DNA from 3 places in the Clostridium boliviensis genome. Region 1 is predicted to be linked to each of the others. Evidence: predicted binding sites of a transcription regulator. Region 1 holds the regulator's gene; each other region holds the start of a gene.
The links. The regulator HrcA, encoded in region 1, represses chaperone genes, less so after heat shock. The targets are predictions, from matches to a motif close to TGTTAGCACTCNNNNNNNNNGAGTGCTAACA.
Positions count from the first base shown of each region.

Region 2: RZO55_RS00185 (co-chaperone GroES) is a predicted target of HrcA. The motif match lies at 1,957-1,987, and genes of this name have one in related genera.
Region 3: RZO55_RS13510 (Hsp20/alpha crystallin family protein) is a predicted target of HrcA. The motif match lies at 2,014-2,044, and genes of this name have one in related genera.

Region 1 is NZ_JAWONS010000252.1:108,248-112,532, forward strand. It holds gene dnaK (molecular chaperone DnaK) at 1-700, opposite strand, end outside; gene grpE (nucleotide exchange factor GrpE) at 755-1,390, opposite strand; gene hrcA (heat-inducible transcriptional repressor HrcA) at 1,408-2,457, opposite strand; gene RZO55_RS17495 (3D domain-containing protein) at 2,723-3,289, shown strand; gene RZO55_RS17500 (3D domain-containing protein) at 3,516-4,226, shown strand.
Region 2 is NZ_JAWONS010000002.1:45,918-50,202, reverse strand. It holds gene RZO55_RS00200 (biotin transporter BioY) at 1-222, shown strand, start outside; gene bioB (biotin synthase BioB) at 250-1,206, shown strand; gene RZO55_RS00190 (hypothetical protein) at 1,279-1,815, opposite strand; gene RZO55_RS00185 (co-chaperone GroES) at 2,081-2,371, shown strand; gene groL (chaperonin GroEL) at 2,458-4,077, shown strand; gene RZO55_RS00175 (DUF6106 family protein) at 4,130-4,285, shown strand, end outside.
Region 3 is NZ_JAWONS010000216.1:186,851-191,135, forward strand. It holds gene rfbG (CDP-glucose 4,6-dehydratase) at 1-303, opposite strand, end outside; gene rfbF (glucose-1-phosphate cytidylyltransferase) at 305-1,081, opposite strand; gene RZO55_RS13505 (glycosyltransferase family A protein) at 1,107-1,889, opposite strand; gene RZO55_RS13510 (Hsp20/alpha crystallin family protein) at 2,107-2,529, shown strand; gene RZO55_RS13515 (M42 family metallopeptidase) at 2,599-3,627, opposite strand; gene RZO55_RS13520 (glutamine synthetase III family protein) at 3,763-4,285, opposite strand, start outside.

The sequences.
Region 1 (4,285 bases):
TCAGTCTCTGCATAGCCATCTTATCAGCGGATAAATCAACACCCTCTGCCTTTTTGAATTCATCAACCATCCACTGTGTCAGACGGTTGTCGAAATCATCACCACCTAAATGAGTATCACCGTTAGTAGAAAGTACTTCAATGACTCCGTCACCGATTTCAATGATGGAAACGTCGAATGTACCGCCTCCTAAATCATAAACCATAATCTTCTGCTCTTTTTCGTTATCAAGACCGTAAGCAAGCGCTGCTGCTGTCGGCTCGTTGATGATACGTTTTACATCAAGACCTGCGATTTTACCTGCATCCTTTGTTGCCTGACGCTGTGCATCGTTGAAATAAGCCGGTACTGTGATAACAGCTTCCGTAACCTTTTCTCCTAAATATGCCTCTGCATCAGCTTTCAATTTCTGAAGAATCATTGCAGAAATTTCCTGAGGGCTGTAATTCTTTCCGTCAATGGTTACTTTATAGTCAGTACCCATATGTCTTTTGATGGAAGAAATGGTGCGGTCCGCATTGGTTACGGCCTGACGTTTTGCAGGTTCACCAACCAGTCTCTCTCCGTTTTTTGTAAATGCAACAATTGATGGTGTTGTTCTTACGCCTTCGCTGTTAGGAATAACAACTGGTTTACCGCCTTCCATAACGGCTACACAGCTGTTTGTTGTTCCTAAGTCAATTCCAATGATCTTACCCATAGTTTTTTCCTCCTATTTGATAAACAAAATTGTGTATGTTTCTGATTTATGTTGTTAATTAGCTACCTGTACCATGGAGTGTCTTACCACGGTATCCCGATAGGTGTAACCTTTCTGAAGTTCCTGGGCAACCACATTCTCGCCCAGAGAATCATCTTCCACATGCATCACTGCATTATGGTAATTGGGATCAAACGGCATTCCAACCGCTTCAATCGGCTTAACGCCTGCTTCTTCCAGTGTTTTCATCAACTGTTTATAGATTTTCTCCATTCCGTCAGCAAACGGTGAGTCCTTTTCCTCTTCCGGAATTGCTGCCAGTCCCCGTTCAAAATTATCCACTACGGGAAGGATTCTCTCTATGATATCCTTTGCTCCGATCTCAAACATGGCTGATTTTTCTTTTTCTGTACGTTTTCTAAAGTTATCAAATTCTGCCATCGACCGCTGGAGACGTTCTGTCAGTTCATCTATCTTCTCATCTTTTAAATCTTTTTTTTCTTTCTTCTTGCTAAAGAAGCCTTTCTTTCCAGAATCTTCTTTGCTATCAGGCTCTGAATCCTCCGGCTCTTCCTGTACAGCTTCTTCGCTGCATTCACAGGTTTCCTCTATCTCTTTTTCAGCGGAAACGGTGTCTTCCTGACTGATCGTCTCATCCACCTGCTGTCCGTCTGTTTTAACATCTTCCATGCTCAATATTCTACCCTTTACCTTTCCTCTTTTTTCAATATTGTATCCAGCTGGATCATTAAATTTCTCAGCGTATTTAATACCTTTTCATAATCCATACGCTTAGGGCCGATAATACCAATTGTGCCTCTTAGTCCTTCCCCAAGCTCATAGTTCGCGGTAACAATACTGCAGTTCTTCATAGTCTGTACAGGTGCCTCATCTCCGATGTAAACCTGTATTCCGGAACTGCTTTCCGAACTGTTTACATCATCTACCAGTTCCTGCAGCAGTTCCTTCTGTTCCAGTGCACCAATTAACTGACTTGCTTTATCTCCGTCGCTTAATTCCGGATATTTAAAAATGTTAGTTGCGCCGCTGGTATAAATCTGAAGATCTTCGTCATCGGCTCTGATTGCCGCTGCTACTTCCGACAAAACCTGATCCACAACTTCACTGTGTGGACCTGCCTGAACCTTCAGTCTGCTGATTACTTCTAAATTAATTTCTTCTATCGAAAGCCCGTTTAAAGCACTATTCAAAAGAATATTAAGATTCAATAGCCCTTCATCGCTCAGTTCTGAACGAGCAGGGATAATGGTGTTCTTTATAATATTGCCTTCCACCACAATTACAACAAGAAGTTTTCCTGCATCGACCTTAGACAGCTGGATAAACTTCAACTTGTTACGATGGTACTGTGGGGCACTGATCATGGCTGCATAATTGGTATTCTGTGCAAGCAGCTTTGCCACCTGCTTCAGCAGAAGCTCTACCCTGTCCACACGCTTCAGCATTAATTCCTTGATCTCTGTAAACTCATCTTCCTTTTCCTGAAGAATCTGATTTACATAGAAGCGGTATCCTTTGTCGGAAGGAATCCTTCCTGCAGAGGTATGGGGTTGCATGATAAATCCCATCTCTTCCAGATCAGACATCTCATTGCGGATGGTGGCAGAGCTTAAATTTAGGTCTGTATATTTTGAGATCGTACGGGAGCCTACCGGCTCTCCTGTTTCCAGATAAGTTTTAATAATCGCTTTTAATATAATGATCTTTCGCCCATCCAGTTGATCCTTATCAGCCAAACTGCCACGCTCCTTTCTGAGTGTTCTGTTAGCACTCAACGTTCAGGAGTGCTAACATCTTCTTTTCATAATATATTCTTTTTTTCTACATTTGTCAATACATTCCTAAAAATTTTTAAATGAAGTTTTTATTACCTGCATGTCCAATTTATATCAAAATTCTATCAAATATTACAAAGCCTGTGACATTTTTTTCTTGACTTTTAACACTTTTGTAATATAATGGTAGTTGATACACCATAACAACACGATTGCGAGGTAAATCATGATTAGTTTTTCAAGACGAATACGGGTAACCGGATTCCTGACACTCCTTTGTATTCTGCTGTTATCCACTACTGCAATGGCTGCCGAGACCGCTGAAGGCCAAAGTACAGCAAACCAACAGTCCTGGAGTGTTAAAACGGATAACCAAATGAAAATGAACAGTACCGGAACGGTAGCTACTGCAAGTGAAGCCACGATGAGTGACGAGGTAGGACCGGGCATAGAGAAGAAAGTACAGCCAGAAGAAAGCGAACCCACAGGTCCGGTTTATGAAAAAGGAGCATCACTGGGAATATTCTCTGCAACTGCCTACTGCCCCAGCAGCTCAGGAAAACAACAGAGAACTTACTCCGGCACGATTCCACAGCCGCTGCACACACTATCTGCCGATCTCACTGTTCTGCCTCTTGGAACAAAAGTCATGATTGACGATATTATTTATACAGTAGAAGATACCGGAAGCGGGATCAGAGGTAACAAAGTAGATATTTATTTTGGAAGCTATGGAGAAGCCATTGCTTTTGGAAGACGACCGAAAGAGATATTTGCTGTTATTGAAAGATAATAATATATTCCATATTAACTGCCGGAAAGCGGGCCAATCGCTTTCCGGCAGTTTTTTTATAAAGAAAAAGTGGCTGCGGGCATGAATCTAATTCAAAAACTTGACAAATCTGGAAAAAAGTGTAAAATATGTACTTGTACCTCATTTATTACAAATGTGTTACATATATTTATATTATATTAAATCATATGTACTTTTTGTAAAAAAGAAAGGAAGAAAGTATTACATGAAAATTTCTAAGAAAATTCAATGGTTCCTGGGAATCTTACTGATGATAACATTTTTAACAACATTTCCCTCAGCAGCACTTGCAGGACAGACTGCGGGAATTATAGACGGTGCGGATGAAACCAGTGTCAGAGGCTGGGCGTGGAACAGCTCCGATCCATCTGCCTGCGAAGAGGTTCATGTCACCATTACCAGCCAGACAACCGGTACGGTTGTGGGGGAACTGACCGCTTCTGCCTCCAAATACAGAAAAGACTTAGCTGATCAGGGCACAGGCACGGGAAATTATGGTTTTGAGATATCCGTCCCATGGAGCAGCTACAGCGATGGCTCCTATCTTGTGGAGGCCTATGCCAGCGGACAGAAGCTTTCCGGTTCCAGAGTATATGGAGTCGGTTCCTATGCCTCTGCTGCAGGTATCCGTTCTCTTGGCATTTTTAAAACCACTGCCTACTGCCCCTGCAGGAGCTGTTGCGGAAAATGGGGCGGACGGACCAGTACCGGCACGGTCGCTACTGCAGGACATACTATATCCGTTGATCCAAGAGTAATTCCTTATGGCACCCGGCTTATGATTGGCGGAGTCATCTACACAGCAGAGGATTGCGGCGGCGGTGTAAAAGGAAATCACATCGATATCTTCTTTAACACACATGGGGAAACACGGGCTTATGGAACCAGAAATATGGAAGTTTTTCTGGTTCAGTAACAAAGCAAAAAAGGGTCTGCAAAGAGAGAATAATTTCCCGCTCTCTTTGCAGACCTTTT
Region 2 (4,285 bases), on a different contig from region 1:
GGAAAACGGACCGTTCAGGCACTTGTGGTATCCATATTGTCCGGCTTTCTGGTTACCTACGTATTTGGGACCATTTGGTTTACTTTTATAACGCATACCTCTTTCTCGGCAGCACTTGGGCTTTGTGTGGTTCCGTTTTTGCCCGGGGATTTATTAAAGACATGCCTCGTCGTTGTTTTAGTGCGCCGGTTATATTCGGTGGTCCAGAGAATGCTGCAGTAGTAAGTCATGATAAAAAGGAGGTCTGTAATGACAGATACATATGATAATCTTTCAAAAGAGGATGCGCTTTCCATTCTCCTCATGCCGGATCAAGAGCTTCCAAAGCTTCTTGAAGCTGCATATAAGCTGAGAAAAAAGCATAAAGGGAACATGGTTGATATTCATCTTCTGACCAATGCACGCAGCGGAAACTGTTCACAGAACTGTGCTTATTGTGCCCAGTCCGGTCAGTCAAAGGCAGATATTGATACGTATCAGATGATTAATTATGATAAGCTTGTAAAAGACGGTTACATGGTAAAAGACAGGAAACTGGCACGCCACTGCATTGGTCTGAGTGGTATCCGTTTTTCTGATGAAGAGATTCTGGCATTTGCTAAAGAGATTAAAAGGCTTAAAAAGGAAACAGATACTCCGGTCTGCTGTTCCATTGGATTTCTCACCAGAGAGCAGGCACAAGTCTTAAAGGAAGCGGGTGTGGACAGAATCAACCACAACTTGAATACAGGCAGAAATTATTATCCGAATATCTGCACAACCCATACCTATGAGCAGCGGATCTCTAATATTAAGATGCTTAAAGAGATGGGATTTGAACTGTGCTGCGGCGGAATTGTGGGACTCGGAGAGAGTCCGGAAGATGTAGTGGACATGTTGTTTGAGATTCAGACGATAAGTCCAAAAGCAGTTCCGATTAATTTCCTGATTCCCATAAAAGGTACAGCAATGGAGAATCAGAGTACATCTGCTCTTACTTCTGAATACTGTTTAAAAGTTCTTTGCCTTGCCAGACTTTTAAATCCCAAATCAGATATCCGGTGCGCGGCGGGAAGGGAACTGTATTTAAAAGGAAAAGAAAAATGGATGTTTTATGCAGTTGATTCTGTATTTGCCTCCGGTTATTTAACCGCAGGCGGAGAGAGCATTGACAGTACTATAAAAATGATTCAGGAAGCCGGGTTTGAGTATTGTATTGAATCTTAATGAAATTAAAAAAGGAGTACATTCCTGGGCCGTCCTCAAGATATACTCCTTTGCCTGCATAATGCAGAAAATTTATTGTAATTCTTCTTCCACGATTGTGGTGGTATCATCAGAAGATCCGGTGGTGGCTTCTGGTGCCGCATCTGCAGCTGGTTGTCCTGATTCAGAAGCGGAATAATCCAGACCGCCGTCTTCTGTGATGTCAGAATCTTCTTCAGTATCTTCCTTTTCCATTGTAGAATCAAACATATCCTTGGCTGTATCAGCCACTGCAGAAGCTGCTTCCCTGGCTGTATCACTAACAATAGAAGCTGCATCCTTCATCATGTTTTTCGCCGCATTCGCTGCGTCTTTTGCTGCGTCTGCAATATCAGAGGCAGCCGTCTTCAGTTCATCTTTATTCGCGTGAAGAGAAACATAGCTGCGGTTCATCGTGCTGTCAATTTTGGAAATGTCATCATTCCCGTCATCTTCGAAATCATGGAAGTTTTCTTCCAGCTCCTTGTGGAAGGATTTGTATTTTGTAAAATAAGAGATGCCGGCGGCAACAGCACCGGCGATAGTGGCAAGTGCCACGAATTTCCCAAAACCATTACCTCTTTTTGCCATTTAAAACACTCCTTTCATTCTCCTACCTATTGTAATACGATCCCAAGAAAAAATAAAGGTATATAATAAGAAAATTTCTATAAACTATGTAAGTAACGGCGCAATCCGTTTAAATATGGTAAATATGTAAAAAAAATATAAAGTTAGCACTCAACTATTGACAGTGCTAATAATGAGTGATATAACATATTATGTGAATAAAAAATAACTTCTTTCTAAAGGCCATAAGAAAGAAATAATAAGAAGGTTATGAGGAGGAATTGCAATGAAATTAGTACCATTATTTGACAAAGTTGTGTTAAAACCGTTGGTTGCAGAGGAAACAACAAAGTCCGGTATTGTTCTGCCGGGTCAGGCAAAAGAAAAGCCGCAGCAGGCGGAAGTCATCGCAGTAGGACCTGGTGGTCTTGTAGACGGTAAGGAAGTTTCCATGCAGGTTAAGACAGGCGATAAAGTAATCTTCTCCAAATATTCAGGAACAGAGATTGAAACCGGAGAAGACGATGAGAAGTATGTAATTGTAAAGCAGAGTGATATTCTGGCAGTAATTGAATAAGTAACGTATTACAGCGTATTTTGATAAAAAGGTGTGATTTCCTTATATTAGATCACAAAATAAAGTTTAAACTGGAGGAATGAATCATGGCAAAGCAGATTAAATATGGCGTAGAAGCCAGAAAAGCACTTGAATCAGGAGTGAATCAGTTAGCAGATACCGTTCGTGTAACATTAGGTCCGAAAGGAAGAAACGTAGTACTTGATAAATCATTCGGAGCTCCGTTAATCACCAACGATGGTGTTACCATTGCAAAAGAGATCGAACTGGAAGATGCCTTTGAGAATATGGGTGCTCAGCTTGTAAAAGAAGTTGCAACTAAGACCAATGATGTTGCTGGTGACGGTACTACAACTGCAACTGTACTGGCTCAGGCTATGATTAATGAAGGTATGAAGAACTTGGCAGCCGGAGCAAACCCAATCGTATTAAGAAAGGGTATGAAGAAAGCAACAGAGGCTGCTGTTGAAGCAATCGCAAAGATGAGCGAGCCGATCAAAGGAAAAGCATCTATCGCAAGAGTTGCAGCAATTTCTGCAGCTGATGATGAAGTGGGAGAGATGGTAGCTGACGCTATGGAGAAGGTTTCCAACAACGGCGTTATCACTATTGAAGAATCCAAAACCATGAAGACCGAGCTGGATCTTGTAGAAGGTATGCAGTTTGACAGAGGATACGTTTCCGCTTACATGTGCACCGATATGGAGAAGATGGAAGCAAATCTTGACGATCCATACATTCTTATTACTGACAAGAAGATTTCCAGCATTCAGGAAATTCTTCCAGTATTAGAGCAGGTTGTTCAGTCCGGCGCGAGACTTCTTATCATTGCAGAAGATATTGAAGGCGAAGCATTAACAACTCTCATTGTTAACAAATTAAGAGGAACCTTTAATGTAGTTGGTGTAAAAGCTCCTGGCTATGGCGACAGAAGAAAAGAGATGTTACAGGATATCGCAGTTTTAACTGGCGGTACTGTAATCTCTGAAGAACTGGGCTATGAATTAAAGAGCGCAACTCTTGATCAGTTAGGCCGTGCGAAATCAGTGAAGATCCAGAAAGAGAACACTGTTATCGTTGACGGTGCTGGAGACAAAGCTGCTATTGATGCAAGAATCGGTCAGATTAAGAGCCAGATTGAAGAAACTACCTCTGATTTTGATAAAGAAAAATTACAGGAAAGACTTGCTAAATTATCCGGCGGCGTAGCAGTTATCCGTGTAGGTGCTGCAACTGAGACTGAGATGAAGGAAGCAAAGCTTCGTATGGAAGATGCATTATCTGCAGCCAGAGCAGCAGTAGAGGAAGGCGTGATTGCAGGCGGCGGTTCTGCTTATATCCACGCAATTACTGAAATTGAAGGTCTGGTAAGCAAACTGGAAGGCGATGAGAAGACAGGCGGTAAGATTATCTTAAAAGCACTGGAATCTCCGTTATACCACATTGTTGCTAATGCAGGAATGGAAGGAAGCGTTATCATCAGTAAAGTAAAAGAAGCAAAAGTAGGCACAGGCTTTGACGCATACAAAGAAGCTTACGTTGACATGGTTGATGCAGGTATCTTAGATCCTACTAAGGTAACAAGAAGTGCACTTCAGAATGCTACCAGTGTTGCATCTACCTTATTGACAACTGAGTCCGTAGTTGCTAATATTAAGGAAAAGACACCTGCAGTTCCGGCTCCGGGCGGAATGGATATGATGTAAGATTCATACAGAAGAGACATCCTGCAGGTATGAGAAAGGATCCAGTATTATTATGAATGAAATGTATGCAGAATGGCTTGTAAAGAGGAAGTCTCCGGCTTATACCATGTTACTGAAGATCGTGATGGGGATATTATGTGTGATTGCATTTTTCTTATCCATCTCTCCGGTTTTCGGGATCTTTGGTGTGATCATATTGTTCGCTGCC
Region 3 (4,285 bases), on a different contig from region 1:
AATGGGCTGCGCCGCCAGATGAAATACAATTTCCGGTTTTGTATCCTGAAAAACATTTTTTAAATGTTCTAGATCCCTGATATCCCCAATTACAGAATTCATCTGCCCGGATAACCCTGCTACTTCAAACAGAGCAGGATCGGTTGGTGACTGAAGTGAATAACCGGTTACCTTAGCACCAGCTTTTAACAGCATACGGCTAAGCCACGCTCCTTTAAAACCGGTATGCCCGGTAAGAAGTACTCTCTTTCCATTATAAAATTCAGAAAATTCCTTCCATCGGTCCTTTGTTCTGTTCTCCATATTAATTCTCCCATATCTTCCAGGGCGCATTCCCTGACTGCCATAAATCTTCTAGTTTTTTCATCTCTCTCTGGGTGTCCATACATTGCCAGAAACCGGTATGGTGGAAGCTCATGAGCTGCCCTTCTTCTGCCAGTCTCTGCAAAGGTCTCTGCTCCAGTACTGTGGAATCGTCTTCCAGATAAGAGAAAATCTCCGGATTGAGTACCATAAAGCCACCGTTGATCAGGCTTGCATCTGTCTCATCCTTTTCTCTGAATGAACGGACAACATCCCCCTCATCAATGTCTAACACACCCTTTAGCTGGGCAATGTTAACCGTTGTCATGGTTGCTGTCTTTCCATGATTTTCATGGAACTTTAAAAGCTCATTTAAATCCACATCACAGACCCCGTCACCGTAGGTAAGCATAAAGGGTTCGTCTCCGATGTAGGGCTGAATACGTTTCACCCGCCCTCCAGTCATGGTGTTCAGTCCCGTATCCACAAGTGTCACCTTCCACGGTTCTGAATAATTATTATGTACCTCCATGCTGTTGTTGGCAAGATCAAATGTTACATCTGAGGTATGCAGAAAATAATCTGCAAAAAATTCTTTTACCACGTACTGCTTGTATCCCAGACAGATCACAAAATCATGGAATCCAAATTGGGAATAATATTTCATTATATGCCATAAAATTGGCTTTTCACCTATTTCAATCATTGGCTTTGGTTTTAAATGGCTCTCTTCACTGATTCTGGTCCCAAAACCTCCTGCTAATAATACCACCTTCATTGCACTGCTTCCTCCTGACATTCCTTTATTCATATTCGTGATAAGCCTTACGGTAAAAATGCATCAGCACCTTAACAACCGGTTCCGGCCACATCTTTCTAAACATCTCCGTCTCTTCCTTTAAACGGCTGTTGTCTTCTATCGCCGCCTTTGTCGCCGCCGCCTCATGAACCCGGTAGGAAAGAAGCGGTCTCTCCACACAAATAAAGCGGCCGGGCAGCTTAGACAGCTTAAAGAGCGTATCCCAGTCCAGGGCAAAATGATAAGGGGAGGTAAAAAGAGGTTCCCCCAGTTGTTCTTTATTATATGCACAGGCAGGACAGCAGATGGAATTTCCAAAAAGCAGGGCACTTTTTTTTACCCAGGATAAATGACTGATAGAGCGCAGGCGCAAAGGCAGACGCAAAATCCGTTTAATCAATTCAACCGGCTCAAGTACTGAAGGCCTGTCCTTTTTTAATACGGTATAACCGCCTGTAAACAAAGTCATGTCCGGATACATTCTGTAACAATCCAGAAGCTTCTTCACATAATCCTTCTGATAAAGATCATCCTGATGGGCGATTGTTACAAATACGGCGTCTGCCATGTAATAGGCGAAATTCCAGTCATCCCTAATGTTGCTTTTTTCATGCCTGATAAAAAGAGAAATCCCATACTTGTCTGCCAGTCCACTTATATAGGAACTGGGCGTTGAAGTACATAGTATAACATCGGATTCCGTACTCTGGGTCATAATAGATCGGATACAGGATTCCAAATAAGGAGAATCCCTGTAAGCGCAGATTGCAAATGCATGTGGTTTCATTATTTACCTCTAAGAATCAATTGTTTTAGTCTGGGTATGATTATATCATAAAAACAATCAAACTTACTACCAAATTCATTATTTTGAAAGAAATTACCTGTTGCCTATTCTAAACTTTTTATAAAATTAGCACTCACCTGTTGACAGTGCTGAAAATGCGTGTTATATTACACATATAACAATTAAACATTTTTTTTGAGGAAAGGAGATATGACCTATGATGATGCCTAGTATTTTTGGAGATAACTTATTGAGTAACTGGATGGATTTTCCGTTTGACCGTTCCTTTTTCGGAACGAAAGAAACTATGAAAACAGATGTACGGGAAGTTGATAACGGCTATGAACTGGATATCGATCTTCCAGGTTTTAAAAAAGAGGATATCAAAGCCCGTCTTTCAGAGGGTTATTTAACTATAACTGCTGCAAAAGCAGAGAACAAAGAGGAAAAGGACCAGAATGGCCGCTATATCCGCAGAGAACGTTATTCCGGTAGCATGAGCCGCAGTTTCTATGTTGGGAATGGTCTGAAAGAAGAAGATATCCATGCTAAATTTGAGAATGGAATTCTTAAGCTGTCTGTTCCCAAAAACAAGAAAAATGAGATTGAGCAAAATAATTACATCTCCATTGAAGGCTAAAGAGGTATTGAGGGCTGTTGTAACACTGACAATCAAGTTAGTGTTACAACAGCCCTCTTATTTTAAGTATTAAATCACTTCTATATAGGCCTCAACAAGCTTTAACGTCTGCTCCATTCCTTTTACATGCGTCCGTTCTGTTCCATGGGAAGCATGTACCCCCTGTCCAATCAATGCAGCCCTGATGTTGTGACCTCCGCGTATTGCAGCTCCTGCATCTGAACCATAATGAGGGAACACATCTACTGCGTAGTCTATATTCTTTTCTTTTGCAAGAGCGATGAGGCGGTTTGTCATCTCGTAATCATAGGGTCCGGATGAATCAAGGGCGCAGATCGATACCTTACGTTCATCTCCTGATAAATCATCTCCAAGTGCTCCCATATCCACAGCAATAAATTCTTCAATATCCTCCGGTATCCAACTGGCACCAAAACCAACCTCTTCATAGTTGCTGATCACAATCTTTAAAGTCTTTCTGGGTTTTATTCCAGATTCTTTTATATCCTTTAAAACGCCTAAAAGAACTGCGACTGAAGCTTTGTCATCTAAATGACGGGATTTGATATAGCCGCTGTTGGTATGTACAAACATGGGATCAAAGCTCAAGTAATCACCAGGAGCAATCTCCAGCTTTCTTACATCTTCTTCGCTGTCAACCATCTCATCCAGACGTACTTCCATATTCTTTGGTTTTCTCTCCAAAGTTCTGGCATCGTCATAGGTATGAACTGACGGCTCCCTGGTCAGAATCGTACCGGTATAGGTCTTCCCGGTTCTGGTATGGACTTTGCAATACATGCCTTCTATCGACTCCATCATAAATCCGCCCACAGGAATTATAATGAGCATTCCCTTTGAGGTAATAGATCGCACCATGGCTCCCAGGGTATCAACATGAGCGGATAAGCCTAAAACCGCCTTCTCTTCTCCCGGAACTTCAATGATTAAGCCGCCTTTTTTATTATAACAGGTGTCATATCCAAACCCTGCTGCCTCCTCCTCTACTGCTTTTTGCACTTGTCTGGTATAGCCGCTGGGACTTGGGATATTCACAATTTTTTCCAATATGGTTGTTACATAAGTCATGGTTTCCATAATATCTGCCTTCTTTTCTTGTTTTTTCTATTTTAGCAGATCTATAAAAGGAAATCTACTTAAGAATAAGGAAAAAGGCTGCAAAGCCCAGACGGATTAACCGTATCTGGCTTTACAGCCTGTATTCATTGTTTATTATACTTCAAATATCAGATCGCCGTAGCTTGGAAGCGGCCAGAAATCCTTATCCACAATCATCTCCAGCTTATCTGCCGGATCACGAAGTGCTGCCATAGCAGGAACTACTTCGTTGTGGTAAGCAGCAGCCTGCTCTTTGTTCTCTCCGATTGCTGCACACTTGTCAGCGATATCAACCAAAGCGGAAAGTGCTACCTTCATATCAGACAGATATGCGCTTACCTCAGTCAAAAGCTCTTCCTGTACGCTGGTATCTGCAGTCGGACATGCTGTTTTTACCTTACTAAGAGAATCTGCAAGAACTGTTGTATATTTTATAACTGACGGAATGAGCTGTTTGCCAGCCATATCAATCATAGTTCTTGCTTCAATATTAATAGCCTTTGAATAGGACTCATATTCAATCTCAACGCGGGATTCCAACTCAGCCTTAGTAAATACCTTGAACTCCTCAAACATGCTGATAGATGCGTCGGTGGTAAGTGCAGGAATTGCATCAACCATTGATTTAATATTAGGA